Regions from separate parts of the Pseudarthrobacter xylosi genome, predicted to be linked through region 3. Evidence: predicted binding sites of a transcription regulator. Region 3 holds the regulator's gene; each other region holds the start of a gene.
What was found. Region 3 encodes LexA, which represses DNA repair genes until DNA is damaged. Its sites were predicted from a motif close to TCGAACANNTGTTCGA; they were not measured.
Positions count from the first base shown of each region.

Region 1: the regulator LexA is predicted to act here: its motif matches at 6,108-6,123, upstream of ACZY1F_RS19440 (shikimate dehydrogenase).
Region 2: the regulator LexA is predicted to act here: its motif matches at 3,662-3,677, upstream of ACZY1F_RS11815 (LysM peptidoglycan-binding domain-containing protein).

Region 1 is NZ_JBVAYT010000011.1:82,681-92,302, forward strand. Features, by position in the region: gene ACZY1F_RS19415 (alpha/beta fold hydrolase) at 1-258, opposite strand, end outside; gene ACZY1F_RS19420 (lyase family protein) at 251-1,768, opposite strand; gene pcaG (protocatechuate 3,4-dioxygenase subunit alpha) at 1,765-2,343, opposite strand; gene pcaH (protocatechuate 3,4-dioxygenase subunit beta) at 2,345-3,238, opposite strand; gene ACZY1F_RS19435 (bifunctional sugar phosphate isomerase/epimerase/4-hydroxyphenylpyruvate dioxygenase family protein) at 3,204-5,126, opposite strand; gene ACZY1F_RS19440 (shikimate dehydrogenase) at 5,126-6,007, opposite strand; gene ACZY1F_RS19445 (IclR family transcriptional regulator) at 6,147-6,962, opposite strand; gene ACZY1F_RS19450 (MFS transporter) at 7,194-8,513, shown strand; gene ACZY1F_RS19455 (ATP-dependent DNA ligase) at 8,650-9,622, opposite strand, start outside.
Region 2 is NZ_JBVAYT010000004.1:374,752-384,373, reverse strand. Features, by position in the region: gene ACZY1F_RS11840 (NAD-glutamate dehydrogenase) at 1-470, opposite strand, end outside; gene ACZY1F_RS11835 (CpaE/TadZ family protein) at 528-1,835, opposite strand; gene ACZY1F_RS11830 (hypothetical protein) at 1,835-2,476, opposite strand; gene ACZY1F_RS11825 (helix-turn-helix domain-containing protein) at 2,629-2,844, shown strand; gene ACZY1F_RS11820 (hypothetical protein) at 2,963-3,535, opposite strand; gene ACZY1F_RS11815 (LysM peptidoglycan-binding domain-containing protein) at 3,684-4,517, shown strand; gene ACZY1F_RS11810 (Rv3235 family protein) at 4,561-5,028, shown strand; gene secA (preprotein translocase subunit SecA) at 5,150-7,888, opposite strand; gene ACZY1F_RS11800 (winged helix-turn-helix domain-containing protein) at 7,936-9,201, opposite strand; gene hpf (ribosome hibernation-promoting factor, HPF/YfiA family) at 9,234-9,622, opposite strand, start outside.
Region 3 is NZ_JBVAYT010000002.1:717,008-726,629, reverse strand. Features, by position in the region: gene hisB (imidazoleglycerol-phosphate dehydratase HisB) at 1-508, opposite strand, end outside; gene ACZY1F_RS07370 (histidinol-phosphate transaminase) at 590-1,708, opposite strand; gene ACZY1F_RS07365 (LysM peptidoglycan-binding domain-containing protein) at 1,787-2,227, opposite strand; gene lexA (transcriptional repressor LexA) at 2,577-3,320, shown strand; gene ACZY1F_RS07355 (ATP-dependent DNA helicase) at 3,333-5,390, opposite strand; gene hflX (GTPase HflX) at 5,383-6,948, opposite strand; gene ACZY1F_RS07345 (class I SAM-dependent methyltransferase) at 7,402-8,016, shown strand; gene dapF (diaminopimelate epimerase) at 7,997-8,941, opposite strand; gene miaA (tRNA (adenosine(37)-N6)-dimethylallyltransferase MiaA) at 8,951-9,622, opposite strand, start outside.

The sequences.
Region 1 (9,622 bases), on a different contig from region 3:
GCCGGGCGCGATGGTGTCCACGAGGTCCACTACGGCGTCCGCGAGGTCGGCCACGTCAAAGCTTTCGGTGGCTGCCGGTGAGACGCCGTGGCCGGGCAGGTCCCAGGCCACCACGTCGTAGTCGGTGCCGAGCAGTGTTGCCGCCTCGGTCCACAGAAGGGTGGACGTGCCGAGGGACGGTCCGGCTACGAGCAGGGGCCGGTCCCCCAGCGGGCGCTGGGGCGACAGCAGCACTGCCTTCAGGGTCGGTTTAGCCACGGTTGGCTCCGTTCGCGTCGTTGTGTGCTGAATTGGTGACTGCCGAAGAATCCGATGCGGCCAGCGCAAAGTCCGGAAACGCGGCGAGGATGCGGCGGGAAATCTCGGCGGCCTGGCCCAGGTAACTGGCCGGGTCAAGGAGTTCCGCCAGTTGCCCATCGGAAAGCGTCTGCATCGGGACGGCTTCGCGGAGCAGCCGGCGGTAAGTGGCGCCCTGTTCAACGGAGGGCGCCTGGAGGGTCCGATCCACCACGTCCTGGAGCTGCTCCTTGCCGGTGCGGCCGTCCAGTTCGGACAGCAGCGGGGCGACGGCGGCGCCCACCCCCTCGGCCAGGAGCAGAGGTCCGGCACGGTCCAGGTTGCGGCGCATGGCGTCGGGGAAAACCTGCAGACCTTCGGCGAGCTCCCGAAGGTGCCCGGCCGCGCCGAGTGCCAGGCGGAGGAGCTGGCGCAGGGCCGGCCATTCCGTGTGCCAGGCGGCATCGGGGCGTTCATCGTTGAAGTTGGCAGCGGCCAGGTGGAGCTGGGCCACCAGCTGCGGCGCCTGCAGCGCGGCGCTACGGATGAGGACCGAGAGCACCGGGTTCTGCTTCTGCGGCATCGCAGAGGAGACGCCGCGGCCGGCGGCCCGCGGTTCGGCGAGTTCGGCCACCTCGGGACGGCTGAGGAACAGGACGTCTGCGGCGATCTTGCCGTGCGCATCCAGCACGCAGGCCAGCGCGCTGCCCAAGGCTGTGACGGCGAGCCGGTTCGTGTGCCACGGTGCGGGCGCCGCGGCCAGGCCCAGCTGGGCGGCCAGCGAATCCGCCAGGTCAAACGGGTTGGTCGCCGAGGTGGCGGTGAGCACGGTCCCGGCGGCCTGCGTTCCGGCCGCCCCGCCGAACTGCACCGGGAACTGCACATTGCCCAGCTGCCGACCTGCGGCGGCCAGCCCATGGAACCACTGCGCCGCCCGCAGCCCAAAGGTAAAGGGGAGGGAGTGCTGGGTCAGGCTCCTGCCCACGCCCAGCGTGTCCGCATGCTGTTCCACCAAGGCAGCGAGCGCCGCCGTCGTGCATTTCAGATCCGCCAGCAACGCTTCGACGGTGTTCCGCGCGAGCAGCATCAGGGCCGTGTCCAGCACGTCCTGGCTGGTCAGCGAGGTGTGGACCGCCTGCACGGCGCCGATGCGGGCGCCGTCCAGCTCGGCGACATGCTTCCGCAGGTCTGCCAGCAGCGGGATGACGGGGTTGCCGCCGCCCTGGGCCCGGAGCGCGATGTCTGCTGCGTCGTAGCGTCCCGCCTCGGCGGCGGAGGTCACGACGGCGGCGGCACCGGCAGGCGCCAGGTCCGCCTTCTCCAGCACGGCGGCCCAGCCGGACTCGACGGCGAGGATGGCCGCCAGCACGGCGCGGTCACCGGTCAGCGCTGTCACCAGGGGCGACGCCGAGACAGGGCTCAGCAGGCCGACGTCGCCGTCGGCCGCGCTTCCGAAACGGACGGTACCTCCCGTGCCGGGGATCTCCGTCACTGGAAATCCAGGAAGACTGTTTCGCCCTCGCCCTGCAGGCGGATGTCCCACGTGAGTCCGCCGTCGGGATCGCGGCGGGCAATGAGCGTCTTGCGGCGCTGCGGGTCCAGGGAGCTGAGCAGCGGGTCCTTGGCGAGGGCTTCCTCGTTCTCCGGCAGGTACAGGCGGGTGAACAGGCGGTTCATGAGGCCGCGGGCAAACACAGCCACGGAAATGAAGGGTACGGCCGCAGGTTTTCCGGGCACCTGCTCCGTGGGGCCCGGGTTTACGGTGGTGAAGGTGTACACGCCGGAGTGGCCGACGGCGGCGCGGCCCCAGCCAGTGAAGGTGTAGCCGTCGCGGACCAGGGAACCGGTCTGCTGCACGATCCTGCCGTCGGCGTCGGGCTGCCAGATCTCCAGGATGGCGTCCGGGATGGTTTCCCCGGCGCCGTCGTACACGGTGCCCTGGAGGCGGATGGAGCCGGGCGAGCCGGGCGCCAGGAGTTCGTTGTCCTTCTCGAACGGCAGCGCGTAACCGTAGAACGGGCCGACGGTCTGCGCGGGGGTGGGAACAAGCTTGGCGGTTGTGCTCACGTTATTCCTCGTCTCCTGCTGCGCCGAGCGCTTCGTTTTCGGTCCAGGTCCGCTTGGAGCCGGTCAGGACAATGTCCCAGTTGTAGCCCAGCGCCCACTCGGGCTCGGTGAGATCGTGGTCGTAGCTGGCCACCAGCCGGTCGCGGGCGTCCTGGTCCACGATGGACTGGTAGATCGGGTCCAGCGGGAATAGCTGGTCACCCGGGAAATACATCTGGGTGACGATCCGCTGGGTGAACTCCGTGCCGAACATGGAGAAGTGGATGTGGGCCGGGCGCCAGGCGTTGACGTGGTTCTTCCACGGGTAGGCGCCGGGCTTGATGGTGGTGAACCGATACGAGCCGTCGGGGCCGGTGATACAGCGGCCCACACCGGTGAAGTTGGGGTCCAGCGGCGCGGGGTGCTGGTCACGCTTATGGATGTAGCGGCCGGACGCGTTGGCCTGCCAGATTTCCACGAGCTGCCCGGCCACGGGGCGGCCGTCACCGTCCAGGACCTTGCCGGCCACAATGATGCGCTCACCCTGGGGTTCGCCGTTGTGCTGGATGGTCAGGTCCGCTTCCAGCGCGTGCACGTCCTGGTGACCGAACGCCGGCGAGTACAGCTCGATGGTTTCCGGGTCTGCGTGGTGCAGGCTTTTCGTGGGGTGCCGCAGGATGCTGCTGCGGTAGGGCGCATAGTCCAGCCGGGGCTGGGTTTCGGCCGGGGCGCCGTCATTGAGCGCCCGGTCATAGGCATCGCCCATGGCGTTGATCTCTGCACTGAGATCCTGCTGTGTCTCCACTGCGGCCTCCTTTTCTCTGGTTGTTGCAGCTGGGTGGTTGTTGCAGCTGGGTGGTGTGCGTGCTGGTTGTGCTGTCTTACCGGTGCTGCAGGTGGTCGTACTGGACTGCATGCCGCACGGGGGCGTTGGGGGCGCCGTAGCCGTCGTAGGCGCCGCGGCGTTCCACCATTTCGAAGAACACACTGCCCACGGTGGCCGTATAGAAGTGGAGGAATTCGCCGTCGGCGTCCCGGTCATACAGGAGATTCAGGTCCTGCAGCGTGGCCAGGAAGTCAGGTGCCAGGCCGAAGCGTGCGTCCAGGTCCTCGTAGTAGTTCGCCGGGATCTGCAGGAACTCCAGGCCGCGGTCCCTGCAGTCCCTCGCGGTGGCCACCAGGTCATCCACCGCGAAGGCGATGTGTTCCTGATAGGTCTTGCGCTGCTGGTTGAGCGGCGCCAGATTCAGCACGAGCCGTACGGTGCGGTCCCCGGTGGCCATGACCTGCGAGCGGACCAGGCCCGTGGGGCTGGGAACCTCCGCGAACGGCTGGGGCTCCAGGGCGAGGGCGCTGGTGTAGAAGAGGACGGCCTCGTCAAAATGCTGCCAAGGCTGGGCCAGGTTGACGTGGTCAATCACGGCGGTGGGGCCGGCGGCGGGCTTTTGGAGCCCCTCGCCGAATTCACTGGTCCAGGCCGCGGTGCCGTCCGATGTGCCCTGGCACAGGAAGATCTCGGTGGAGTCCGGGGCGGCGAAGCCCTGGAATACCTCCTCGTTGGCCTGACTCTTGCGCGGGACCGCGGGGGCCTTGAGCTGCTGGGCCCGGGCGGAGGCAATGACCGGGGAGTCGACGTCGAAGCCAAGGGCAGCAATGGCAGGAGCGATGGCGGGCGACGCATCCCCCGCTGACGCGTCTCCCTCAACGTGTGCAGCCTCGTTGATGATCACCCGGGCGTGGCCCATGCTCCAGAGCTGCACGTCCTTGGTGCGGTGCCGGCCGTTGAACTCGAAGCCGAGCTGGCCTAGGACCGTTTCCAGGCCCTTGGTGTCCGCGGCCCTGACCTCGGCGAAGTTGTATCCTGCCGGTTCGGCTACCTGCGGGAGCGTGGCCAGTTCCATCGGATAACGACGGCGGCGAGGGTCCGCAGGACCACCAGCAACAGTGCCACCAGCACCACCGCCGACGCCACTGTCGGAAGCAGCCTCCAGCCACTTGGCGCTCTGTTCCTCGAGCCAGATGAGCGAGCGCATGGCGTCAACCGCTGTGCGCTCCACGTCCGACTGGCGGAAGACGTCGTTGAAGATTTCCAACGACACCGGGCCGCTATACCCCGCCCGGACCACGTGGCCCATGAACTTGGCGAGCTCGAACTGGCCCTCGCCCGGGAAGACCCGGTAGTGACGGCTCCAGGAGAGGACGTCCATGGAGAGCTTGGGGGCGTCTGCCACCTGGACGAAGAAGATCTTTTCCGGGTTGAAGGCCTCGATGGGGGCGGTGTCCCAGTTGCGGGACAGGATGTGGAAGGAGTCCAGGCAGGTGCCCAGGTGGGGGTGGTCCACGGCTTCCACCAGCTTGTGGGCGTGCTCGTAGTCGCTGACGTACTTGCCCCAGGCCAGGGCCTCGTAGGCGACCTTGACGCCGTGGTCCCCCGCCAGCGCAGCCAGCTTGCCGAGCTGTTCCACCCGTAGGTCGTCGCTGTCGATGCTGGCGGTGGCCACGTTGGAGCAGACCAAAATGGTGTCCATGCCCAGCCGCGCCATGAGTTTGAACTTGGCGTCGGCGCGCCGGAGGTTGGCGGCCAGGAGGTCTTCGGACACGCTGTCGAAGTCGCGGAACGGCTGGTAAAGGTCCAGCGTGAGGCCAAGGTCGGCCGCCATCTTGCGGACGTCCTCGGGCGTGTGCGGTGACGTGACCAGGTCCTGCTCGAAGATTTCGATCCCGTCAAAGCCGGCGATGGCGCAGGCCTGCATCTTTTCGTTCAGGGTGCCGGAGAGGCAGACCGTGGCGATTCCGGTGCGCATCAGGCAGCCACCTCTTCCTTGGCCACGAGTTCCAGGAAATGGCTGCGCATGCGTTCCGCGTCGGCTTCCAGCCCGGTGAAGATCCGGAAGGAATCCGCCGCCTGCCCTACGGCCATGCGGCCACCGTCCAGGACCTCGCAGCCTTGGGCGCGGGCGCCGCGGACCAGTTCGGTATCGATCGGGCGGTAGACGATGTCCGCCACCCAGTGCCGCGTTTCCAGCAGATCCAGGTCCAGCGGGACGCCCGGGTGGGCCGCCATGCCTACGGGGGTGCAGTGCACCAGACCGTCGGCCAGCGGCATCAGCTGCGGCAGCTCCGCCGTCGTACGCGCCGTGACGGTGCTGCCTGGGAAAAAACCGGCCAGCTCTGAGGCGCGTGCCGCGCAGCGGACGGGGTCCACGTCCACCAGGTCCAGGGCCTTCACGCCAGCGGTGAGCAGGGCGTAGGCGACGGCGGAACCGGCCCCTCCCGCGCCCAGCTGGACAACGCGGTCCAGCCGCGCGCCCGGAAGGCCGGAGGCAAGCGCGGCGGCGAAGCCGGAGAAGTCGGTGTTGTGGCCAATGAAGCGGCCGTCGTCGATGACCACGGTGTTGACGGCGCCGAGCCTGAGGGCATCCGGTGAGACCTCGTCCAGGTGCGCCAGCACAAGCTGCTTGCACGGATGGGTGATGTTCAGGCCGTTGAAGCCCAGGCTGCGGGCACTCTTAAGCAGATCCCCCACGGAATCGCCGGAAAGTCCGAGGTCCAGCAGGTCGATGGGGCGGTAGAGGTAGCGCAGGCCCAGCACATCGCCTTCGCGTTCGTGCATGGGGGGAGTGAGTGACGGCATAACGCCGTCGCCGACCAGTCCCACAAGGTAGGACTCAGTTCGATTGCTCATCCGGGCAGCTCCTTTGATACGGCACCCGGCGGGCGGCGGCGCTCGGGGCGTCCGCGGCGGGTCGGGTGATTGGGATTACAGTACAACACTTGTTCACTTCTCGCACGCTTGTTCTACATACGAACAATCGCGGAGTGGTTTACCTCTGGGGCAACCGCGCAGCCAGCTCTGCTGCGGCATCCTGCAGCAGGGGCACATGGGCCTGCAGGGCTTCCATGCTGAGGCGGAAGACGGGAACGGCGGTGGCCAGCGAGGCGAAGGCATGGCCCTGGGAATTGAACAGCGGCACGGCCACGGCGCGCATGCCGTTCTCGTTCTCCTCGTCCATGACGGCATATCCCTGCCGGCGCACCTTCTCGATCTCGGCACGGAAGGCGCCCCGGTCCGTGATGGTGTGCTCGGTGAGGGGTTCCAGATCGAGCTCCTCGAGCAGCGCTTCACGCTCCGCATCCTCGGCAAAAGCCACCAGCGCTTTGCCCACGGCCGTAGCGTGCAGGGCGCCCAGATGCCCGGGATCACTGGTGACGCGGAAGGTCTGCGGGCCGTCCACCTTGTTGACCGTCAGGTGGTGGTGGCCGTCGCGGACGCTGAGGATGGTGGCCTCCCCGGTCTGCTCGGTCACGCGGCGAAGGACCGGCAGTGCCGTGCCGGCAAATCCGTGATGGTTGGAGACCCGCTGCCCCAACTGGAAGATCCGCAGGCCCAGGTGGTAGCGGCGGCCGTCCGGCTCGTAGTCCACAAATCCGTCCCGCGTCAGGGATCCCAGCAGGCGGTAGGTGGTGCTGAAGGGGAGATCGGCGCGGCGCGAGATCTCCGCGGCGCTGGCCCCACGCGGTTCGTCGCCCAGGAGGACCAGCAGGCCCAGGGCCTTGCCCACCATGTCCGTACGGTCACCCTTGGGCGTCTTTGGCTCAGCGGCGACATCATCGGGCGCTGTGGTTTGATTCACACTCATACGTCGATGTTGCCACATCGTGGAAACTATTTCTAGATGGTGATTATTTTCTTGACAAGTGACTGCGCTCACAGCCATCATTGCTGTATCGCACAAGTAGCTCCCACCATGTGGCTACTGGTCCGGGTCTTTCCACGGACTCCAGCCGCACCGCACCAGCTCCACTCAGGCCGCTGCGGCTGCGACCCTCCAGATCCATCCGCGACAACGTCGTCACATCTAAGGAACTCCATGAGCCAGACACTTCCGTCCGCCGGGCAGGGCACCGTTGCCTCAGCCGGGACGCCAAAGAAGGCAGCCCTTGCCAGCTTCCTGGGCAGCGCCGTCGAATACTACGACTTTTTCATCTTCGGTTCCGCTGCCGCCCTGATCTTCCCCACTGTGTTCTTCCCGGACGCCGGAGCAAACGCTGCAATCATGTCCTTCGCCACCTTCGGTTTCGCCTATGTGGCCCGGCCGGTGGGCGCCGTCATCCTGGGCCACTTCGGTGACCGCGTAGGGCGGCGGAAGGTCCTGATGTTCACGCTGCTGCTGATGGGGGCTTCAACGTTCCTGATCGGCTGCCTGCCCGACTTCAACACCGTGGGCTGGTGGGCTCCGGCCCTGCTGGTGCTGGCTCGGCTTTGCCAGGGCCTCTCCGCCGCCGGCGAGCAGGCCGGCGCATCATCCATGACGCTGGAACACGCACCGGACAACCGCCGCTCCTTCTTCACCTCCTGGACCCTCACCGGCACCCAGGGCGGCCAGATCCTCGCCGCCCTGGTCTTCATCCCCGTCCTGGCTCTTCCGGACGAGATCAAGTACGGCATCGGCTGGCGTATCCCGTTCTGGCTCAGCGCCGTCGTAGTGATTGTTGCGTTCTTTATCCGGCGCACACTGCACGAGCCCCCGGCGTTCGAGGAAGCCCAGAAGTCCGCCCAGATCTCCAAGCTGCCTGTCGCTGACCTCCTCAAGGACCACTGGCGCGACGTGCTTCGCGTGGTCTGCTGTGCCTTCATCGCCGCCGTCTCCACCGTGTTCGGCACGCTCGCCATCAGCTACGCCAAGACCGTCGCCGGCGTTGACGGCACCACCACACTCTGGCTGGTGGTCGGCGCCAACCTGGTCGCTTTGGGCACCCAGCCGCTGTTCGGCAAGCTCGCGGACCGGATCGGCCGCAAGCCGGTCTTCATCTACGGCGCCGTGGCCAGCGCCATCCTGACGCCGGTGTTCCTGCTCAGCCTGGAATCCGGCAGCATCCCGCTGATGTTCCTCGCGGCCATCGGCTTCTTCTCCTTCGGCTACGCGGCCTCCAACGCGGTCTGGCCGTCCTTCTACGCCGAGATGTTCAGCACCAAGGTCCGCTTCTCTGGCCTGGCGATCGGCACCCAGCTGGGCTTCCTGATGGCAGGTTTCGCCCCGGCCATCGTGGCGGCGATGGGTGGCATCAGGCCCGGCGGCTGGGTCCAGATCAGCATCTTCACCGCCGTCATCTGCGTCATCGCGGCCATCTCCGCACTGACGGCCAAGGAAACCTTCAAGATCCCCACGAAGCAGCTCGGCCTGAAGTAACGCCCTGGCCCATTTTTGAGACCGGAAGGCCCGCCATTCCTCGGAGTGGCGGGCTTTCCCCGTCGAAAAATGGGCCATTCGGGCAGCGAAAGTACGACGGCGCGCGCCAGCTTGGTGCCTACGGTTAGCCGGGCGCCTACGGCCGGCCGGCGTCCAGCACCGAGGCAAGGTCGAAGCTGACCGGTTCCTCCAGCTGTTCGTACGTGCAGGATTCGGGGTCCCGGTCGGGCCGCCAGCGGTTGAACTGCGCGGTATGCCGGAAGCGATCACCTTCCATGTGGTCGTACCTGACCTCCACCACCAGCTCGGGCCGGAGCGGCACAAAGGACAGGTCCTTGCCGGCGCTCCACCGGCTGCCTTCCGCGTTGCGCGGGGTCCGTTCGCCTTCCCCCTGCTTGGCCCAGGCCCAGGGGTGTCCGTCGAAGTCGGTGACCAGCGCCTGGAGTTCCGCGAACAGCTCCTGCCGGCGCTTCATGGGGAAGGCGCCGATCACGCCCACGCTGGCCAGACCGCCGTCGTCCTTGTACAGGCCCAGCAGCAGCGAGCCGATCGCGTCCGGTCCGCTCTTGTGCACGCGGTAGCCGGCCACCACACAATCAGCTGTGCGTTCGTGTTTGACCTTGAACATCACGCGCTTGTCCAGCTGGTAGCTGCCGTCCAGCGGCTTGGCCACAATCCCGTCAAGGCCCGCGCCTTCGAACCGCTGGAACCACTGTTCAGCGACGGTTTTGTCTTGGGTCGCAGCGGTGACGTGGACGGGAGCCTTGCTGCCTTCGAGAGCCTTTTCCAGCGCTGCCCGACGCTCGGCGAAGGGCCGGCCGGTGTAGTCGTCGTCGCCCAGGGCCAGCAGGTCAAAGGCCACGAACTTGGCCGGGGTCTGTTCTGCGAGAAGCTTCACGCGGCTGGCGGCGGGATGGATGCGCTGCTGCAGGGCGTCAAAATCCAGCCGGTCACCGGCTGCCCCCACCAGGACAATCTCACCATCCAGCACACAGCGGGGCGGCAGATTCTCCTTGAGGGCCTCCACAAGCTCAGGAAAATACCTGGTCATGGGCTTTTCGTTGCGGCTGCCGATCTCCAGTTCATCGCCGTCGCGGAAAATAATGGAC
Region 2 (9,622 bases), on a different contig from region 3:
ATCCACGACTCCATGTGCGAGGCGTTTTCGCCCTGCGCGATGAGGTGCGACAGCATGGGCATCGCCGCCGTATCACCGCTGGAGAGACCGATGTGGGACGGGACGCGATCAACTTTGACCAACTGCCCCGTTTCCCGGTTCCGGGTCACCACAAACAGTGGATGAAGCACAAGCCCGATGGCGGCGTTCTGGCGCACCAGCTCGGCGTTGACCGAGTCAACAAGGAAAGGCATATCGTCCGTGACGACATAGACAACGCTGCTGTCCGCCTCGTTGACGACGGCAACCTGCGCCTGGCCCGGCTGCCGGTTCGCGGCGACACCACGGTGGGTTTCCGCCCGGCTGGCCAGCGCCTCCGGGGAATAAGTCCGGGCATCCTCTTCGGCAAGATGCTGGTAATAATCCGCCAGGAATCCCTCCCGGTCACCAATAGCCAAGGCTTGATCCTCCACGCTGGATCCAGACGACATCAACAAACGCCTCCATCACAAGTTTGATGCTGCACCGTTGCAGCTCCTACGGTGAGCCTAGCCCTTTCGCTGAAGCCTCGGTGTGGAAGAAAATACAGAGGATTGCGAAAATCGCTGGACAGGTGCACAAACCAAGTCGGCGATCGCACGTCTGAGCTTGGAATCCGGCGCTGTCTCGAGCAGCAGAGAGCCGCCCAGCAGCGCCGCGTCGGCAGCGGGGCTGTCCGCGGGCAGGAAAGCCGCGATCTGCGCCGAGGGGCCATACCGCCCCCATGCATCCTTCAGCTGGCGTTCCGGGGATCTCCCCACCGCCGCCGCCCGAACCTTGTTCATCACCACAACAGGCGACGCATGCGGAACTGCCAACTCGAGCTCGGCCAGTCCGCGGACCAGCCGAGGAACGCCAACGGGATCGGCGGCCCCCACGGCATAGACGGTGTCCGCAAGCTCCAGGCTGCGCAGGGTCGCGGCATTCCGGCGCGGAGCCATCGTGTCGAAGCTGAGCTCCTCATCCGCCTCCAGGCAGAAACCCGTGTCCACAACCACGACGTCGGCAACCTCCTTCGCGCGTTCCAGCACCAGCGACAGGGCAGCGGCCCGTAATTCCGTCCATCTGTCGGCCCGCGTGATGCCGGTCAGGACCCGGAAAGTTCCACGCTTGGTAGTGACAGGCGTGGCCACCTTCAGCAGCGCCTCGGCGTCGAGTAATCCCTGGTCCGCAAGCCGGCAGGCCTGCGCTAGTCCGGCAGATTCATCCAGCAGGCCAAGGACTGCCGCGATGCTCGCCCCGTAACTGTCGGCGTCGACAAGGAGCACGGATTTGCCATCTGCAGCCAACTCCCCCGCGATGTTGGCCGCAACGAAGGTACGGCCAGGTGAACCGGCGGGACCCCACACGGCAATGACTTTGCCCGCCCCGGAGGCCAACGGCACATCCGCCTGGTCGGCGGGACGCTGGCGCAACGCAGCACTGGTATCCCCCAGCCCACTCCCGAACGTCGCCTCCTTGGCAGTGCCGGTCAGCTGGGCAACCACCTCGGCAATCCTGCCGGCCAGGGCGGCAGACTCCACTCCGGTCAGCGCGGACGCCACACCGATCCCCCGTAGCCTGGCGGCTTCGGCCGCGTCATCCGTGAGGGCGATAATCGCAACGCCAACGGCTCCGAGCCGGTCAACAAGCGAAGCAGTCAAGCCCTCGCTGCCATCTGCGACAACCGCTGCCCGCGCCAGGCCGCTCTGGCAGGCGGCCAGCAGTTCAGTCAGTTCGGCGCAGCGCCGGACCACAGTAACGGGGCCGTGCAGGCGCTCCAACCCGCCCACCACGTCCTCGCGTGCCTGGCCCACGGTGACCACGGGGATGCTCATTAGGCTCCGCCGCCCGGGTTCCACACCACTGAAATCTTGGCCTGGTTCGCCTGCGCGCCGAGGATCGCCGGCATCTGGCTGTCAGCAACCAGCACCATCAGCACTGTGTTGCGGGAGGACCCCAAAGCCGTGGAGCCCGTGGTTACCTGCGCAATTTCCGCGCTCGGCAGCAGGAGCTTTGGCTCACTGAAACCGTTTCGCGCATCCGGCAAGGCAACCCAGACATCCACCCGGGTCCCGGCCACCGCCTGCGGCGGCAGTGCTTCATCAATGGTCACGGCCACGGGCTTGCGGTCCAACGCATCCACAGTGGCCAGGCTTTCCCTGGGTACCAGCTGGTTCTTGCCGATTCTTTGGACTGCCACCAGACCGTCCGGCAGCCCTGCCTCAACGGTGACGTAATGCTGCTCAGTCTCACCCAGGCGGACCTTAGCCCGGACCACATTGTCCGCGGTCAGCTTCTCCCCCACCGCAATGGAATCCCGGGCCGCGTAAACCTCGGTGGTCTGATCGGCGCTGCCAACCAGGGAGATCACTCCCACCACCGATGCCAGGACCAGCAGCAGGCCAACCAGCAGTCGGGGATCCTTCCACGACGGTGGTTTCAACCGGGCACCCGTACTAGCTGCATCGTGACTCATGCTTTTCTCCCCCTTGCTCCGGCCCAGTCCGTTGGCTGCGCCCGGACACCTCATTGTTACGGCATGGGCCCCGGAACGAAAGTCAAAACACCAAACAACATCAAACTGTGGATAACCGCACCAGATGGCACCTTCAATGGCAAAATGGAACCATGCCCAGATTCCTCACTCTTGCCGATGTTGCTGAACAACTGCAGATCAACTCACCGGCGGCCTATGCCCTGGTCCGCAGCGGAGAACTGAAGGCCATCCAGGTGGGTGGCCGGGGGCAGTGGCGCGTCGAGGAAAAGATGCTGGAACAATACATCGAGGAGCGTTACGCCGAGGCCAGCCGCGTGATCCAGGAAGCCAAAGCCAAGCAGGGCTGACCCAGGCCCGGGCGGCTGCCGCCGATACCGGCTCCGACCCCGGTCCGCAGTTTTTGTCCAGATAATCGCCTGCAAAGGGCCCGGAATTTGGATTGTCTGGACAAACTCCGGCCCGCAGCTAGAGCTCCCCTACACTCCGTGACCGAAGGGCACCCAGCGCCGCAAACGGAATCGTGGCAACCTGCCGGACCTGCGATGCCCGCCGGGACTCCCCGGGACTGACCAGCGCCAGGTCCAGAAAGTCACTGCCTACCCTGTCAATAACTCCGGCCAGCCCGAAGCCTCTTTCCGGCGCGTGGCGCATGATAATGGCAAGTTCGGCCCGGTCCCGCGCGAGGCCCCGCAGCGCATGTGCCAATCCGATCCGGCGCCGCACCTGCGACGTCTCGGCCACGGAGACCCGCCCCAAGCCTGTGTAGCTCGCCACCGCGCCATACGGAATCAGTACTTGGTGACGCAACTCGTTCAGGACCAGGGCGTCCGCGCCGGCATGACTCAAGGTTCCTTCAAAGACGCGTCCACACATCAGGTGCACGGCCACGTGACTGTCCAAGGAACCCCGCAAGCGGTCAGCCAGGGCTACGGAGGCTGTTTCCGCCCTCGCCCGCTCAGAGATCTCGGCATCAGCGGTCAGCCGCTCGCCCTCGGCGAACTGTGCCTCCATGTCAGTGAACAGAGCATCCCAACGCATGGGGCCAAGCGTAGGGCGCGGCTTTATCCGGGGTCAATTCACCAACAACTTCTCTCCAGTCTCTGGACAAATCCAGCCCAGCTGCGTCAAACTGATCTTAGATCGATCAAACAGCATCAAACTGCATCAAACATAAGATTGGAGCACCATGATGGCAGCTGCAGCACGCGGACTCCGCGCAGACGCCGTTATGGCGGCGTCCATCCTCCTGTTGGGATTCTTCCTCTGCGCTGCCGGCTGGGGCATGGTGGATCGGTGGCAACTGTCCACAGCCCGTCGGCAAGGCCCGGACGTCGATGACCTACTGGGTGCCGCGGCAGTTGCCGCAGGGCTGGCCATCGTGGCGTGGTGGGTCTTCTCGATGATTGCGGCTGCAACGGCTGCCCTGCTGGACAAATGCGGTAATCGGCGGGCCGCTGACAGAGCAGGCATGTGCTGCCCGGCCTTTATGCGACGGCTCGCTGTGGCCGCACTCGCGGTGCAACTTTTGACGGCACCGTTGGCCCATGCCGCCATACCGCCGGCCGGACCCGCCTGGGTACCCACACAGGAAGTGGCCGTCCAGGACATACGGGTCGACGGCGCAGCCATCCAGGCCCAGTGGTCCCCCACAAGCGACCACCCGCTGATCCCGGAAGCAGAGGCAACAGCTCCCGGGGATCCAGGGAAACAGACCACCCAGGCTCCTGCGGCTGCGATCCGTCCCGACTGGCGTCCCAGCCCGCCGGTTATGGATCCCGGCCTGATGGCTGCCCAGCCCGTCCGGGCGGAGCAGACCACAACGCCGGCATTGAGTGAGGTCACGGTACTGGCCGGCGACACACTGTGGGACATCGCCTCCCGCCACTTGGGCCCGGCCGCTTCGGATGTGGACGTCGCCCTGCACTGGCCCCGCTGGTATGAGGCCAACAAATCCCAGATCGGCGAGACTCCGCATGTCCTGCTGCCCGGGCAGATATTGAAAGCACCTTCCACCGCCTGACCGACGTTCCGACATTCATCAGCTCACCACTAAGGGGAATCACATGTACGCAGTTACGCCAATCCGCTCCGCCACAGTTAGCCCGGGCCGCGGGGCAGCAGTCCGCCAGGTACCTCCGCGAACCACTTCCGCGCCAGCGGCACCACTGCGTGCTGCAGACGAGAACTCCGAAATCCTGGCGATCACACGCAGTACCGTGCAGGCGGCCATGGAAGTCCTCGCCGGCATCCGGCCGATCCACCAGCTCGCCCGCCGCCTGGATCCGCGCTGCCTCGCCGTTCTGCAGCACCGCTCGGCCCTGATCCGCCGCGAACAGGCCCGGTCAGCTTCGCCAGCCTTGGCCCGGCTGCACAGGAACTCCATCGTGCGCTCGGTCCGCGCCTGCGAGGTCGCCCCGGGCATTTATGAGGCAAGCGCCGTGGTGGTTGACGATGTCCGCGCCCGGGCAGTAGCGGTCCGGCTTGAACGCAGCAAGCAGGTCTGGCGGGTGACTGAGTTCATGGTCGGCTGACCGGTTGCCCACAATTGGCAGGAAGTGTTCACAGACGAAGAAGTGCCCGAAGCCAAATTGCCCCGGGCACTTCTTGTATCCAGCTACGTCCTACAGGTTCGTTCCTGGAACCGTGGCTGCTTTACCGTCGCTTTTTCTTGGCCGGACGCTTGGTGGCGTCCTGCGCTGCAGCTTTGGCCGGGTTGCCGGACTTCGACGAGGAGCGGCCTTCCACCCGGGTCTGGGATGCACCGTCTTCGCCGGGAGCCGTGTACTGGAGCTGAACAGGCTTCTCCGGCGCTTCCAGGCCGGCGGCGTGGATCTGCGGCTCGACGTGCTCGGTGTGGCCACCGGCCGCGTCCGGAACCACCACATCCTGGGCCGGAGTCACCTCAACTTCAAGGTTGAACAGGAAACCGACGCTTTCCTCGCGGATGGCCTCCATCATGCTCTGGAACATGGTGAAGCCCTCCCGCTGGTATTCCACCAGCGGGTCACGCTGTGCCATAGCGCGCAGGCCGATGCCTTCCTTGAGGTAGTCCATCTCATAGAGGTGTTCCTGCCACTTACGCCCAATGACCGACAGCACTACGCGGCGTTCCAGCTCGCGCATGCTTTCAGAACCGATGGTCTCTTCCCGGGTCTGGTAGACCACGCGGGCGTCGGAGAGCAGTTCTTCCTTGAGGAACTCAACAGTGAGTTTGGACTTGCCACCGGCCTCCTCGATGATCTCTTCCGCTGTGACGCTGACGGGGTAGAGCGTCTTGAGGTTGGTCCACAGCTGGGTGTAGTCCCAGTCGTCGCCATTGCCTTCGGCCGTGGCGGAGTCGATCAGGGCGGTGATGGTGTCCTCCACGAAGAACTGGACCTTCTCGTGGAGATCGTCACCTTCGAGGATCCGGCGTCGGTCACCATAGATGGCTTCGCGCTGGCGGTTCAGGACGTCGTCGTACTTGAGGACATTCTTGCGCTGCTCGGCGTTGCGGCCTTCAACTTGGCCCTGCGCAGACGCGATGGCCCGGGAAACCAGTTTCGATTCCAAGGCCACATCATCCGGGACGGAGCTGTTCATGAGCCGTTCGGCTGCGCCGGAATTGAACAGCCGCATCAGGTCATCGGTCAGGGAGAGGTAGAAGCGTGATTCGCCGGGGTCGCCCTGGCGGCCGGAACGGCCACGGAGCTGGTTGTCGATGCGGCGGGATTCGTGACGCTCAGTTCCCAGGACATACAGCCCGCCGAGGTTCAGCACTTCCTCGTGTTCATCCTTCACGGACTGCTTGGCCGCCTCCAGGGCAGCCGGCCAGGCGGCCTCGTACTCTTCGGAATTCTCTTCCGGGTCCAGCCCGCGCTTGGCCATGTCGGCCACCGCGGTGAATTCGGCGTTGCCGCCCAGCATGATGTCAGTGCCTCGGCCTGCCATGTTGGTGGCCACCGTGACAGCACCCTTGCGTCCGGCCTGCGCCACAATGGCGGCTTCACGGGCGTGGTTCTTGGCGTTCAGGACCTCGTGCCGGATGCCTTCTTTAGCGAGCAGCCCGGCGAGGTATTCGCTCTTTTCGACACTCGTGGTGCCCACTAGGATCGGCTGGCCCTCATCGTGACGCTCGGCGATGTCCTTCACAACGGCGTCGAACTTCACCTTCTCGTTCTTGAACACCAGGTCCGACTGGTCGAGACGCTGCATGTCCCGGTTGGTGGGGATGGCCACCACGCCGAGCTTGTACGTGCCCATAAACTCGGCGGCTTCAGTCTCGGCCGTGCCGGTCATGCCTGCCAGCTTGGAGTACATCCGGAAGTAGTTCTGGAGCGTCACCGTGGCCAGGGTCTGGTTTTCGGCCTTGATCTCCACGGCTTCCTTGGCCTCGATGGCCTGGTGCATGCCCTCGTTGTAGCGGCGCCCGGCCAGGATGCGGCCGGTGTGTTCGTCAACGATCAGCACTTCGCCGTCGAGGATGACGTAGTCCTTGTCCCGCTTGAACAGTTCCTTGGCCTTGATGGCGTTGTTCAGGAACCCGATGAGGGGAGTGTTCGCGGATTCATAGAGGTTCTGGATGCCCAGGTAGTCCTCCACCTTTTCGATGCCGCTTTCAAGGACGCCCACCGTGCGCTTCTTCTCGTCCGCCTCGTAGTCCTCGCCGGCCTTCAGGCGCTGCACCACCTTGGCAAATTCGCTATACCACCGGTTGGTGTCGCCCTGGGCCGGGCCGGAAATGATGAGCGGCGTGCGGGCTTCGTCGATGAGGATGGAGTCGACCTCATCAACGATGGCGAAATTGTGGCCGCGCTGGACGAGTTCTGACTGGTCCCACGCCATGTTGTCGCGGAGGTAGTCAAAACCGAATTCGTTGTTGGTGCCGTAGGTGATGTCCGCGGCGTACTGCTGCCGGCGCACCGCGGGATCCTGGTTGGACAGGATGCAACCGCTGGTCAGGCCAAGGAAGCGGTAGACCCGGCCCATGAGATCTGACTGGTACTCGGCCAGGTAGTCGTTCACAGTGATGACGTGGACGCCATTGCCGGTGAGGGCATTAAGGTAGGCGGGCGCAGTGGCCACGAGGGTCTTGCCTTCGCCGGTCTTCATTTCGGCGATGTTGCCCAAGTGGAGTGCCGCGCCTCCCATAAGCTGGACGTCGAAGTGACGCATGCCCAGGGTGCGGGACGAGGCCTCGCGCACGGCGGCGAACGCCTCCGGAAGCAGATCGTCCAGTTGCTCGCCGTCCTGGTGGCGGGCGCGGAGGTGGTCAGTTTCCTCGCGGAGCTCAGCATCCGTGAAGGTTTTGAACGAGTCTTCGAGCGCATTGATGGAGTCGGCATAGTTCCGCAGTTGCCGCAGGGTTTTTTTGTCACCCGTGCGGAGAAGTTTTTCGATAAGTGATGCCACGTGAAGATACTCCCAGTCTTATGCCGCCGAATTCTGGCGTTTTTAGTCTACGGGAGAGACACAGGCCACGCGGCCGGTGTTCCCTCAGAGCTGAGCGGACCGGCACGGTGGTGCAATGCACCCGCGAGGGACTCCGCCAGATCCCCTACCGGGCTGACCACAATGTCCCCCAGCTCCAGCCACCCGGCCATGAGTTCCAGCTCGGCGGCGAGTTCGACGGCGGTCCCTGGCGGCGCGTCCGGCTCACCATAAGCGGACCTGACCAACAGTTTCCCCGCTGCACGGTCCGCTTTAAGGTCCACCCTCGCCACGATGGTGTCGCCGAGGAGAAACGGCAGGACGTAGTACCCAAAGCGCCGGAGGTGTGCGGGCGTGTAAATCTCGATCCGGTAATGGAACCCGAAGAGTTCCTCCAGCCGGCGCCGTTCGAAGACCAAGGAGTCAAAGGGACTGAGGAGGGCCCGCCCAGCTGCCCGCCGCGGCCTGGCGGCGTCGGCATGGAGGTACACCTTCCGGTCCCAGCCCGCGACAGCCACCGGTTCCAGCCTCCCGAGGCTGACCAGATGGTCCACCGACGCGGCTGCCGCCTTGACAGGCGTCCGGAAGTAGTCCGCGAAACACTTCACGGTTCCGATGCCATGGGCCTGCGCGGCCGCGTCGATGAGCCGATGCATGGCCCCAACAGGGTCCGGCGTGGCTTCGGGGGCAAGCCCGCGCGGCAGCACCCTGGCGGTCAGCGTGTATTTCCGCTCGAACTGCTCGGTTCTGGATGCCGCCGAAATGATGCCGGCCTCGAACAGGTCTTCAAGCACGCGTTTGACGGCGTTCCAGTTCCATCCCCAGTTGTCGCCCCTCCGGTCCTCCACGTGTCCTATGTCGACCGTCAGTTCCGCCGCCGTCATGGGCCGCCCGGCGGCGAGGGCGCCAAGGATCTTTCCGGCCACCGCGTCGCGCAGCTCCGGGTCCATGGCGGACGCCCCCACCCACGTGCGTTTCTGCCACAATCGGAGGTCCTGGAAGTGATCGGGCCGGATGAAGCTGGCCTCGTGTGCCCAATACTCCATCATTCGTCTGGGAGGCGAGCTGGCCATCCGCTGGAGGATGTTGCGGTCGTAGTTGCCGAGTCTTGAAAAGAAGGGCAGAAAGTGGCTGCGGGACAACACGTTGACGGAATCGATCTGGACAAGCTGGATCCGGGCAAAGGTACGGCCCACCGTCCGTGTGGTCACGGGGCCGGCGGGCCGTCCTTTGTCGAGTCCCTGAGCTGCCAGGGCGATCCGCCGGGCCTGGTTAAGGCTCAGCGTCGCTGGCACATCAGTCCTTTCATTGAGGGGTGTGAACCACCCTAGACTTTCGCAGCCTCGTCATCGGAGCGGTAGGCGATGATTTTTTCTTCGACGGCGGTGTCCCCCGGTTCGCATTCGTGGTCCAGGGTGATTACGCCGTACGTCCAGCCACGGCGCCGGTAGACCACCGAGGGCGTGTTGGTGGCTTTGTCCACAAAGAGGTAGAAATCGTGGCCCACGAGCTCCATGTTGTCCACGGCATCGTCAAGGGTGAGGGAGGCCGCAGGGAACACTTTGCGCCGGATCAGCACCGGGGAGTCCCCTGCCGGAATGTCGTTCTCCACCTCGTAGGGCGAGGGCTGAACTGGTGCTGCCTGGGGTTCGCTGTGATGGCTCGCCTCGACGTAAAGGGGCTCACTGGCACTGGCGGGTTCCAGTGACGCGGTGG
Region 3 (9,622 bases):
CTGCTACGACGTTCATGTGGAGGCAGATGCCGGCATGAAGCGTGATGGCCTCAAAGACGTGGCGGGTCAATGACCCCGTGAAGTGGCCGCCGATGAGGTGGTACTCCTGACCGGCAGGCTCGCCGCCGTGCACCAGGTAGGGGCGGCCGGAGACATCGACGACGGCGTGCGCCAGGGCTTCGTCGAGGGGCACGGTGGCCTCACCGAACCTGCGGATCCCGGCCTTGTTGCCCAGGGCGGTTCGCAGCACCTCGCCGAACGTGATGGCGACGTCCTCCACGGTGTGGTGGACGTCAATGTGGGTGTCACCGGTGGCCTTGACCGTCATGTCAATGAGCGAGTGCTTGCACAGCGCCGTCAGCATGTGGTCGTAAAACGGGACGGATGTGTCGATGTCCGATACTCCCGTGCCGTCGAGGTTGATCTCCACGAGCACTGACGATTCACTGGTGGCACGCTCCATGCGTGCGGTCCGGGGCGCGGCAGCGTTCGATCCGGTGGAACTCATGGTCATACGTCCTTTAGGCGAAGTCAGTGATGCGTAAGCGAAGGAGATGTGACGGCGCGCGGCGGCGCCGATACTTCAAGTTTAGGCGGGCAGCTTGGCTTGGCTGGCCAGGATGCGTTCCAGCGCCGTCAGGAACGCTGTGGTCTCCGTCTCAGTTCCTGCCGTGACACGCAGGTGGCCGGGGATGCCGACGTCACGGATCAGCACGCCCTCGTCCAGCAACTGCTGCCAAACGTCATGCGGGCTGTCGAGGCCGCCGAAGAAGACATAGTTCGAATCGGAGGCGGCAGGCTTGAGGCCCATGCGGGTCAGCTCGGACACAATGCGGTCGCGCTGCTCCTTGATGTCCTCGACGTCGGCCATCAGTGCCGTGCGGTGCTGGAGGGCGGCGAGGCCTGTCGCCTGGGTGATGGCCGAAAGGTGGTACGGCAGCCGGACCAGGCGAAGTGCGTCCGTGACTTCAGGAGCGGCGGCCAGGTAGCCCAGACGGGCGCCCGCGAGGGCGAACGCCTTGCTCATGGTGCGGGACACGATGAGTCGTTCCCGGCCGGGCAGCAACGTCAGTGCGCTGGGCGTCCCGTCGTGGGCGAACTCGTGATAGGCCTCGTCAACGATCACGATTGTCTGGCTGGCCTCGCCAGCCGCGTACACGGCCTCGACAACATCCAGGCCCAGGCCGGTGCCGGTGGGGTTGTTCGGTGAGCACAGGAAAACGATGTTGGGCTGAAACTCTTTGACCTGCAAGGCAGCCGATTCGGCACTGAGCCCGTAGTCATTGGCGCGCTGTCCGGTGATGTACCCGGTGTCCGTGCCGCTGGCAAGGAGCGGGTACATGGAATACGTGGGCGGGAATCCCAGAGCCGTGCGCCCGGGTCCGCCGAAAGCCTGGAGAATCTGCTGGAGGACCTCGTTGGATCCGTTGGCTGCCCAAATGTTGGTGGCGTCAAGGCCGTGGCCGAGGTATTCGGCCAGCGCTTCGCGGAGTTCTGTGAACTCACGGTCCGGGTAGCGGTTGAGACCTGCCGCCGCTTCCGTCACCGCGGCACTGATCGCGGCCCGGACGTCTGCCGGGACCCCATGGGTGTTTTCGTTGACGTTCAGCAGGATGGGCACATCCAGTTGCGGGGCACCGTACGGGGTCAGCCCGCGGAGGTTGGTCCGGAGGGGGAGACTGTTCAGACGCTCTAGCTGGTCATTCACCTGAACAGTTTAGGTCCGAACCAGACGGCCGGAAAATGTGACGGGCTGCGGCGGCACGTGTCTGGGCCTGAATTCTCCCTATTTGGTAGGGACGAAGAGCTGCTGTCCGGGGACCACGCCGCCGGCGGAAAGGTTGTTCAACTGAGCAATATCTGCGATGACATCCCGGGGATCACGCTCGGGCGCAACGGTACCGGCGATGGCCCAAAGGGACTGTCCTGCCTGCACGGTGAACGAGACTGTTGGCGTCAACGACAGGTCTGCGGCAGAGTCGGCAGCCTTGGCTGGGGCGTTGAGGAAACCTGCCAGCGAAAGCAGGATTGCGGCAAGGATCACCAGCGGGATGCCGATGAGGACAATCCGGCCCCGGCGGGTCAGACGCAGCGGCGGCAGGGATTCCCTGTGCTGCCTGGGCGCCGAACCCGACGTTGGCCCGGGCGCGGACCACTGCCGCGAGGTGAGGTCCTGCACGGAAACGAGCTGCGGACGCGAGTCCTGCGAAGCAGATATAGCTGACATGAAATGAGCCCTCCTGGACCATACTGTGCTGCCCGGCGCGCCCTCCGCGTCCACTTGCCGGTGCCGGCCTGGGCCGTCCATGAATTCGAATATTCGAATCCGCAAGCAACGAGTAGAACACATGTTCGAACTTTGCTTCTTCAGTTTTAGCACTTATCAACGAATATTGTCGAGACTCGCTAGAACAAATGTTTGAAAAAGCCTTATGGCTGGCCTACGTTTGGATCAAAGAACAACCACCTCTGTAGTTGATCAGCAGGGTCTGACAATCAACTCCGACACCAGCCCCGGGGCGTTCCAGGCACCAGCGGCCGGAGCGGATCCGGGCAACCGAAAGGCATTGGCGAACATGGCAGCACCAGCCGCCGAGGGCAAGGCGACACCGCGCCGTCAGCCCCAACGGACCCCCAAGGGGCTCACCGCCCGCCAGAAGAAGATCCTTGAAACCATCCAGCGCTCGGTGAATGACAACGGCTATCCGCCGTCGATGCGTGAAATCGGCGACACCGTGGGCCTGGCGAGCTTGTCCAGCGTGACCCACCAGTTGTCGCAGCTGGAGAAGCTGGGATACCTGCGCCGGGACCCGAAGCGTCCGCGCGCCATGGAGGTCCTGATGCCGTTGACGCTTGACGGCGGGTCGGCCAAATCCAACGGGGCAACGAAGCCCTCAGTCCTGCACAGCATCGGCGGAACGGTCACCGAGCTTCCCTCTGCCATGGACACCGCCATGGTGCCGTTGGTGGGCCGGATCGCGGCCGGCGGGCCCATCCTTGCTGATCAGGTGGTGGAAGACGTGATGCCCCTGCCACGGCAGCTCGTGGGCCAGGGTGAGCTTTTTATGCTGCGCGTGGCCGGCGACTCCATGGTGGACGCGGCCATCTGCGACGGCGACTGGGTAGTGGTCCGCCGCCAGGCCGACGCCGCCAACGGCGATATCGTCGCGGCCCTGCTGGACGATGAAGCCACCGTCAAGACCTTCCGCCAGCGCGATGGCCACACGTGGCTGCTGCCGCAGAACACGCAATACGAGCCCATTCTGGGCGATCACGCCACGATTATGGGCAAAGTCGTCTCAGTCCTGCGGTCTTTGTAGTACCGCGCTTCGTCAGGCGCTCTTCCCGGCAAGCCTTTCCAGGGCAGCAAACGCTGTCTTGCGGTCCGTAGTTGGCCAAAACGGCGGCAGCGCGGCGCGGAGGAATCCGGCGTAGCGCTCGGTGGCAAGCCGGGAATCAAGCACGGCCACCACGCCTTTGTCTCCGGTGGAACGGATCAGCCGGCCCGCGCCCTGCGCCAGGCGGATGGCCGCGTGGGTCGCCGATACCGCCATAAAGCCGTTTCCACCGGCCTGTGCAACTGCGCGGGACCGTGCGGTCATCAGCGGATCATCCGGCCGCGGGAATGGAATGCGGTCGATCACCACGAGCCGGCATGATCCGCCTGGAACATCAACACCCTGCCAGAGGGACATGGTTCCGAAGAGGCAGGTATCGGGCTCGTCCGCGAACTGCTTTACGAGGGCAGTCATGGTGGAGTCGCCTTGGCAAAGAATGCTGAGGCCGAGCCGGGGACGCATTGCCTCCGCGGCCTCCTCGGCGGCACGGCGCGATGAAAAGAGACACAGGGCGCCGCCACCGGACGCCCGGATCAGCGCTTCGAGTTCATCGAGTGCCTCCGGCGACGCCCCGCGGCCCGGCTTGGGGAGGTGCCCTGCGACGTAGAGGATCCCCTGCTTGGGATAGTCAAAGGGCGATCCGACGTCGATCCCGGTCCAGCTTGGCGCCCCCTCCCCCACCAGACCCAAGCCGCCGGCCGCAGGTTCAAAGGCCGAGCCGACGGCAAGCGTGGCCGACGTCAGCACCACGGTGTGGCCCGCGAAAAGCCCTTCCCGGAGCTTTCCGGCAACGCTAAGCGGCGCGATGTTCACCAGTGCGGGCGCAGACTCATCGGGCTGTGCATAGCCCTGTTGCGGATCGAAGGAACTCGCACGGGAAAACCACACCACTTCACGGTTTTCCCGTGCCACGATAAGCCGTTCACAGAGTTCCAGGATCAGCATCAGGCGTGAGCGCGCGAGCTGCCGCCCGCCGTCGGCCGTTTGGCTGCCGTCCCCCTTGGAGTCGGACAGGGCAGCGCGGCAGGCTTCACGCAGCTGGTCCACGCAGTCCAGCTGTTCGTCGTTGAGGCCATTGGGGAGTAACCCGTTGGGCACCCCGGCCAGGGCGAGTTCCAAGTTGGCGGCCGCCGCGTTGAGGGCATCCACGGTAATGGCCGTGTGCTTCCGCGCGCCCGATGCCGCAGCGTGGACCATTGCCACGGAAAGTTGCCCCGACACCGCGCCGGTGACGCGGTCCTGAAGTTCGTGGGCCTCGTCCACCACCACAACGTCGTATTCGGGAAGCACTGCGAGGCCTTCAAAGGCGCTGACGGCGAGCATGGCATGGTTGGTGACCACAACGTCGGCCTCGGCGGCGTCGTGGCGTGCCAGTTCGCTGAAGCATTCGGCGGCCATGGGGCATTTTTGGGCCCCCAGGCATTCCATGGACGTCACTGAAACCTGCCGCCAGGCCCGGTCCGTTACCCCGGGAAGCAGTTCATCACGGTCACCCGTTGTGGTCTTTTCCGCCCACTCGCGCAGGCGCACCACTTCCTTCCCCAGCTGGGACGAGGGCCCGCCCAGGGCGGCGGCGAAATGCGGAACACTGGTGTCCTCGCCGAGGGAGAACAGCTGGCCCTCGGCAGGTTCCTCAGAAGGGAACCCGCCTACGAGCTTGTGCTGGCACACATAGTTGGAGCGGCCCTTGACCAGGGCCACCTTGACCGGGCGGTCCAGGGCGGGGGTGATGGTCTTCAGCAGCCGGGGAAGGTCGCGCCCCACAATCTGGGTCTGCAGCGCAAGCGTGGCTGTGGACACCAGGGTGGGCTTGTTGCTCACGAGCGAGTGCGCAATGAGCGGAATCAGGTAGGCCAGCGATTTTCCGGTCCCCGTCCCGGCCTGCACCAGAAGGTGGTCGCCGGTTTCGATGGCCCTCGCCACCTGCCGGGCCATCTCGTGCTGCCCGCTGCGGCTTTGACCGCCCATGCCGGCCACGGCGCGGTCGAGCAGTTCGATCACGAACTGCTCGCCGGCCGTACCTTTGACTTCCCCCGCCACAACCTCAGTCATGGTTGATGAAGGATTCCAATTCAGCCGCAAGGCCCTCGCGCACCATCACCAAAGCGCGGGTACCGTGCTCGCCGTGATCCAGGCTCAGGATCTCGGCATCGGTCTCGTGCAGTTTGCTGATCAGGTCACCGCGGTCGTAGGGAATAAGGAGCTCCAGCTTCACGCCGGGCCGGGGAATCCCGTCACTGATGGCCTGCAGCAATTCGGCGATGCCTTGGCCTGTACGGGCCGAGACCACCACGTGGCGCGGCTCGCGCTGCTTAAGGCGCTCCACCACAAACGGATCAGCGGCATCTGCCTTGTTCAGGACAATAATCTCCGGCACCTTGCGGGCATCCACTTCGCTGAAGACCTTGCGGACTGCAGCAATCTGGCCCTCCGGGTCCGGATGGGACACGTCCACCACGTGCAGGATCAGATCCGCGTCAGCCACTTCCTCCAACGTGGAACGGAAGGCCTCCACCAACTGCGTGGGCAGCGAACGCACAAAACCCACGGTGTCTGCCAACGTGTACCCGAGGCCATCGGAGGTCTCGGCCTTTCGCACAGTGGGATCCAGGGTGGCGAACAGTGCGTTCTCCACCAGCACACCGGCGTCGGTCAGCCTGTTCAGCAGCGATGACTTCCCGGCGTTCGTGTACCCGGCAATCGCAACGGACGGCACTGAATTACGACGGCGGTTGGCCCGCTTGGTTTCCCGTGCCGGCTTCATCGCCGCAATCTCGCGCCGCAGTTTGGCCATGTGGGTCCGGATCCGGCGACGGTCCAGTTCGATTTTCGTTTCACCGGGTCCGCGCGAACCCATGCCGGCACCGGCGCCGCCCACCTGGCCACCGGCCTGGCGGGACATCGAGTCACCCCAGCCGCGCAGGCGCGGCAGGAGGTATTCGAGCTGCGCCAGCTCCACCTGTGCCTTGCCCTCACGGCTCTTCGCGTGCTGGGCGAAGATATCCAGGATCAGGGCCGTGCGGTCAATGACCTTGACCTTGACGATGTCCTCAAGGCTTCGGCGCTGGGACGGTGCCAGCTCGGCGTCCACCACAACGGTGTCAGCCCCTGTGGCCATCACGATTTCCTTGAGCTCCAGGGCCTTTCCGGAACCCAGGAACGTGCCCGGATCCGGTTTGGCACGGCGCTGCACCATCCCGTCCAGGACTTCCGAGCCTGCTGTTTCGGCAAGGGCGGCGAGTTCACGCAGGGAATTTTCCGCGTCCGCCAAGGTCCCTTCGGACCATAGCCCGGCCAGGACCACACGTTCGAGCCGCAGCTGCCGGTATTCGACTTCGGTGACGTCCTCGAGCTCGGTGGACAACCCGGCCACGCGCCGCAGTGCCCGGCGTTCCTCCCGGTCCTGCTGGTCGCCGTCGTAGCTGGTGTGTTCGTCGTCCAAGCGGGAAATCGCCTGAGCCCTGCCGAACACGGCCTTGTCACCGTCAGCGGCGGTGACATTCCTGGCCGGTACGTCCTTGGCGAGAATCCGGTCGATGACAGCTTGGATCTCCTCGGGACTCATGTCCTGGGCTGCTGGATCGGAACCGGTGTTGGGCTGGCTGGTCATGGTCTCCTTTGAAGATTCGGCATTTTCAGAATAGTGCTGATCGTTGGTCTGTGGTGAAGTATTCGCGCTGGGCTGACGGCTTGCAGTCATCCGGGCCTCCTGGTCTGCTGCGCGCGCTGGTCGGGACCGTGGCGTGCAGGGAGTCTTCGCATCCGGGAGATGCGTGGAGTGGTGGAAAGCGCGGGCAAATAGCAAGGGACCGGCGTCGGCAGATCACTCGAGTATTGCCCGGCGGCATAACAGCTACGAACACCTGTTATGTGGCGCACTTGCGGAAGGTTGATACCTGCATCGCTGCGGGGCACGGCTTCGGGACAGGCGGCGTCGCGGGCCCTGTCGGGCAAGACGCTGCCCGTGCCGGCTACTCGAAGATCAGGAACATGGTTTCAAGATTAGCAGAAGCGGTGGCCGCGGTTTCGCATTGTCCACCCCGGCCAACTAATCTGGCCAGTTATGGAGTCCGCACACTATTTCAGCGCATCGCCCGCCGGGCCGTTCACCCGCAAACCGCTCACCGTGGAACTGGCCGGAGAGACGCGCAGGTTGCAGACGTCCGGCGGCATCTTCAGTCCCGACGGCATTGACAAGGGGACGGCGGTGCTCCTGGCCGAGGTCCCGGCCCCGGACCCCACAGGCAACCTCCTTGACATCGGCTGCGGCTGGGGGCCCATTGCCCTGACTCTCGCACTGCGCGCGCCGCATGCCAAGGTGTACGCCGTGGACGTCAACGAACGCTGCATCACGCTGACCAACGAGAATGCTTCCCTGCTGGGCTTGGACAACGTGCAGGCCAGCACTCCTGACGCCGTGGACCCGGAACTGCGCTTCGACACGATCTGGTCCAACCCGCCGATCCGGATCGGCAAGGATGAACTCCACAGCCTCCTGAAGATGTGGCTGCCGCGGCTGGCGCCGGGCGGTTCCGCATGGCTGGTGGTCCAAAAGAACCTGGGCTCGGATTCGCTTCAACGCTGGCTCTCGACGGAGCTGGATGCATCGTTCACCGTCAGCCGGGAGTCCACGTCCAAGTCTTTCCGGGTCCTTCGGGTCAGGAAAGCGTCCCAGTAGCGACAATTACGGCGGGCCCGCTAAGCTCGACGTGCTCGTGCCCGCCGGCCCCGGCGAAGAACTTAACGCCGACGACACCGCCCGGCACGTTGACCTGCCAGGAGTCCGGAGCTTCTGCCCCTGCCCAGTGCCGGATGGCCACTGCGGCCGCGCACGCGCCTGTACCGCAGGACTGGGTTTCACCCACGCCCCGCTCGTGGACGCGCATGGTGACGGTGCCGATCCCGTTGTGGACCAGCGGTTCAGCAGGCACCACGAATTCAACGTTGGTTCCATTGGCGGGCACCGGATCGACCTGCGGAGCCGTGTAGAGCCTGGTGGACTCCAGCTCGGACAGTTCAGCCAGCGCCACCACGGTGTGCGGGTTGCCCATGCTGACGGACAGTGCCGGGCGGGGCACCTCCAGGCCGTCCGCGGTGACCAGCGAATCCATGGCCTTGGCGGTCGCGTCGCCGGGGAAAATAAACTCCCACGGCCCCATGTCCACCGCGTAGCTGTCCCCGGTCCGGACCACGGTCTTGACGCCGCCGCGCGTCCCGATGGTGAGTGCGCCGCCGTCGGGCAGGTGTACCAGTCCCTCGGCACGCAGGAAGTGCACAAAAACGCGGACCCCGTTGCCGCACATTTCTGAGAGCGAACCGTCGCCGTTGCGGTAGTCCATGAACCACTCCGCCTCGGGGCTGCTCAGCAGCAGCTCGCGCCCTTCGGAGAGGTACCGGGAGGGGACGGCACGGATCAGGCCGTCGCCACCGATTCCGCGGTGACGGTCGCAGAGGGCGGCTACCTGGCCGGCATCGATGGTGTGGACGCCGTCGGGGTCAGCGATCAGCACAAAGTCGTTGCCTGTGCCGTGTCCCTTGGAGAAGCGGAGTCCGCCCAGGGTGCGGAAGGCGGGCTCTGTGGTCTCTGCGGGAGTTACGTCCATGGTCCTAGATTACCGGCTGAGCGCCACGGACTGGGCCGCAAGGTCCGGCGCCTGCCAGTCCAGCCAGCTGATGCGGGGATCGGCACGGAACCAGGTGAGCTGGCGCCTGGCGAACTGCCGGGTGGCCACGATGGTGTCCTCGGCTGCCTCGGCAACTGTTGAGCCGCCGTCGAGCACTTTCAGGAACTGGGCATAGCCCAGGGCCCGCGGGGCAGTTTTACCGACACGCAGACCGGCCGCATCCAGCCGGCCCACTTCCGCCAATAACCCCTGGTCCACCATGGTGTGGACGCGCTGGGCCAACCGTCCACGGAGGACGTTGCGGTCCACCGCCAACCCGATCTGGACAGCAGGCTGGAAATACTCGCGCTGGGGCATAAAGGAGCTGAACGGCCGGCCGGTGAGCTCGTGGACTTCGAGCGCCCTGATGATCCGGCGCGAATCGGAGACACGGGCCGCTGACACCGGGTCAACCTCCCGAAGCCGCGCCAGGAGGGCATCCAGGCCGGCTTCCTCGAGCTCCGCCTCAAGCTGCCCCCGGAGGACAGGATCCGTGCCGGGAAATTCGAGGATGTCGAGGGCAGCCCGCACATAGAGACCCGAACCGCCTGCCAGAATGGCGCGCTTGCCGCGTGCGTGGATATCGCTGACGATGCTCCGGGCCTGCTGCTGGAAGTCTGA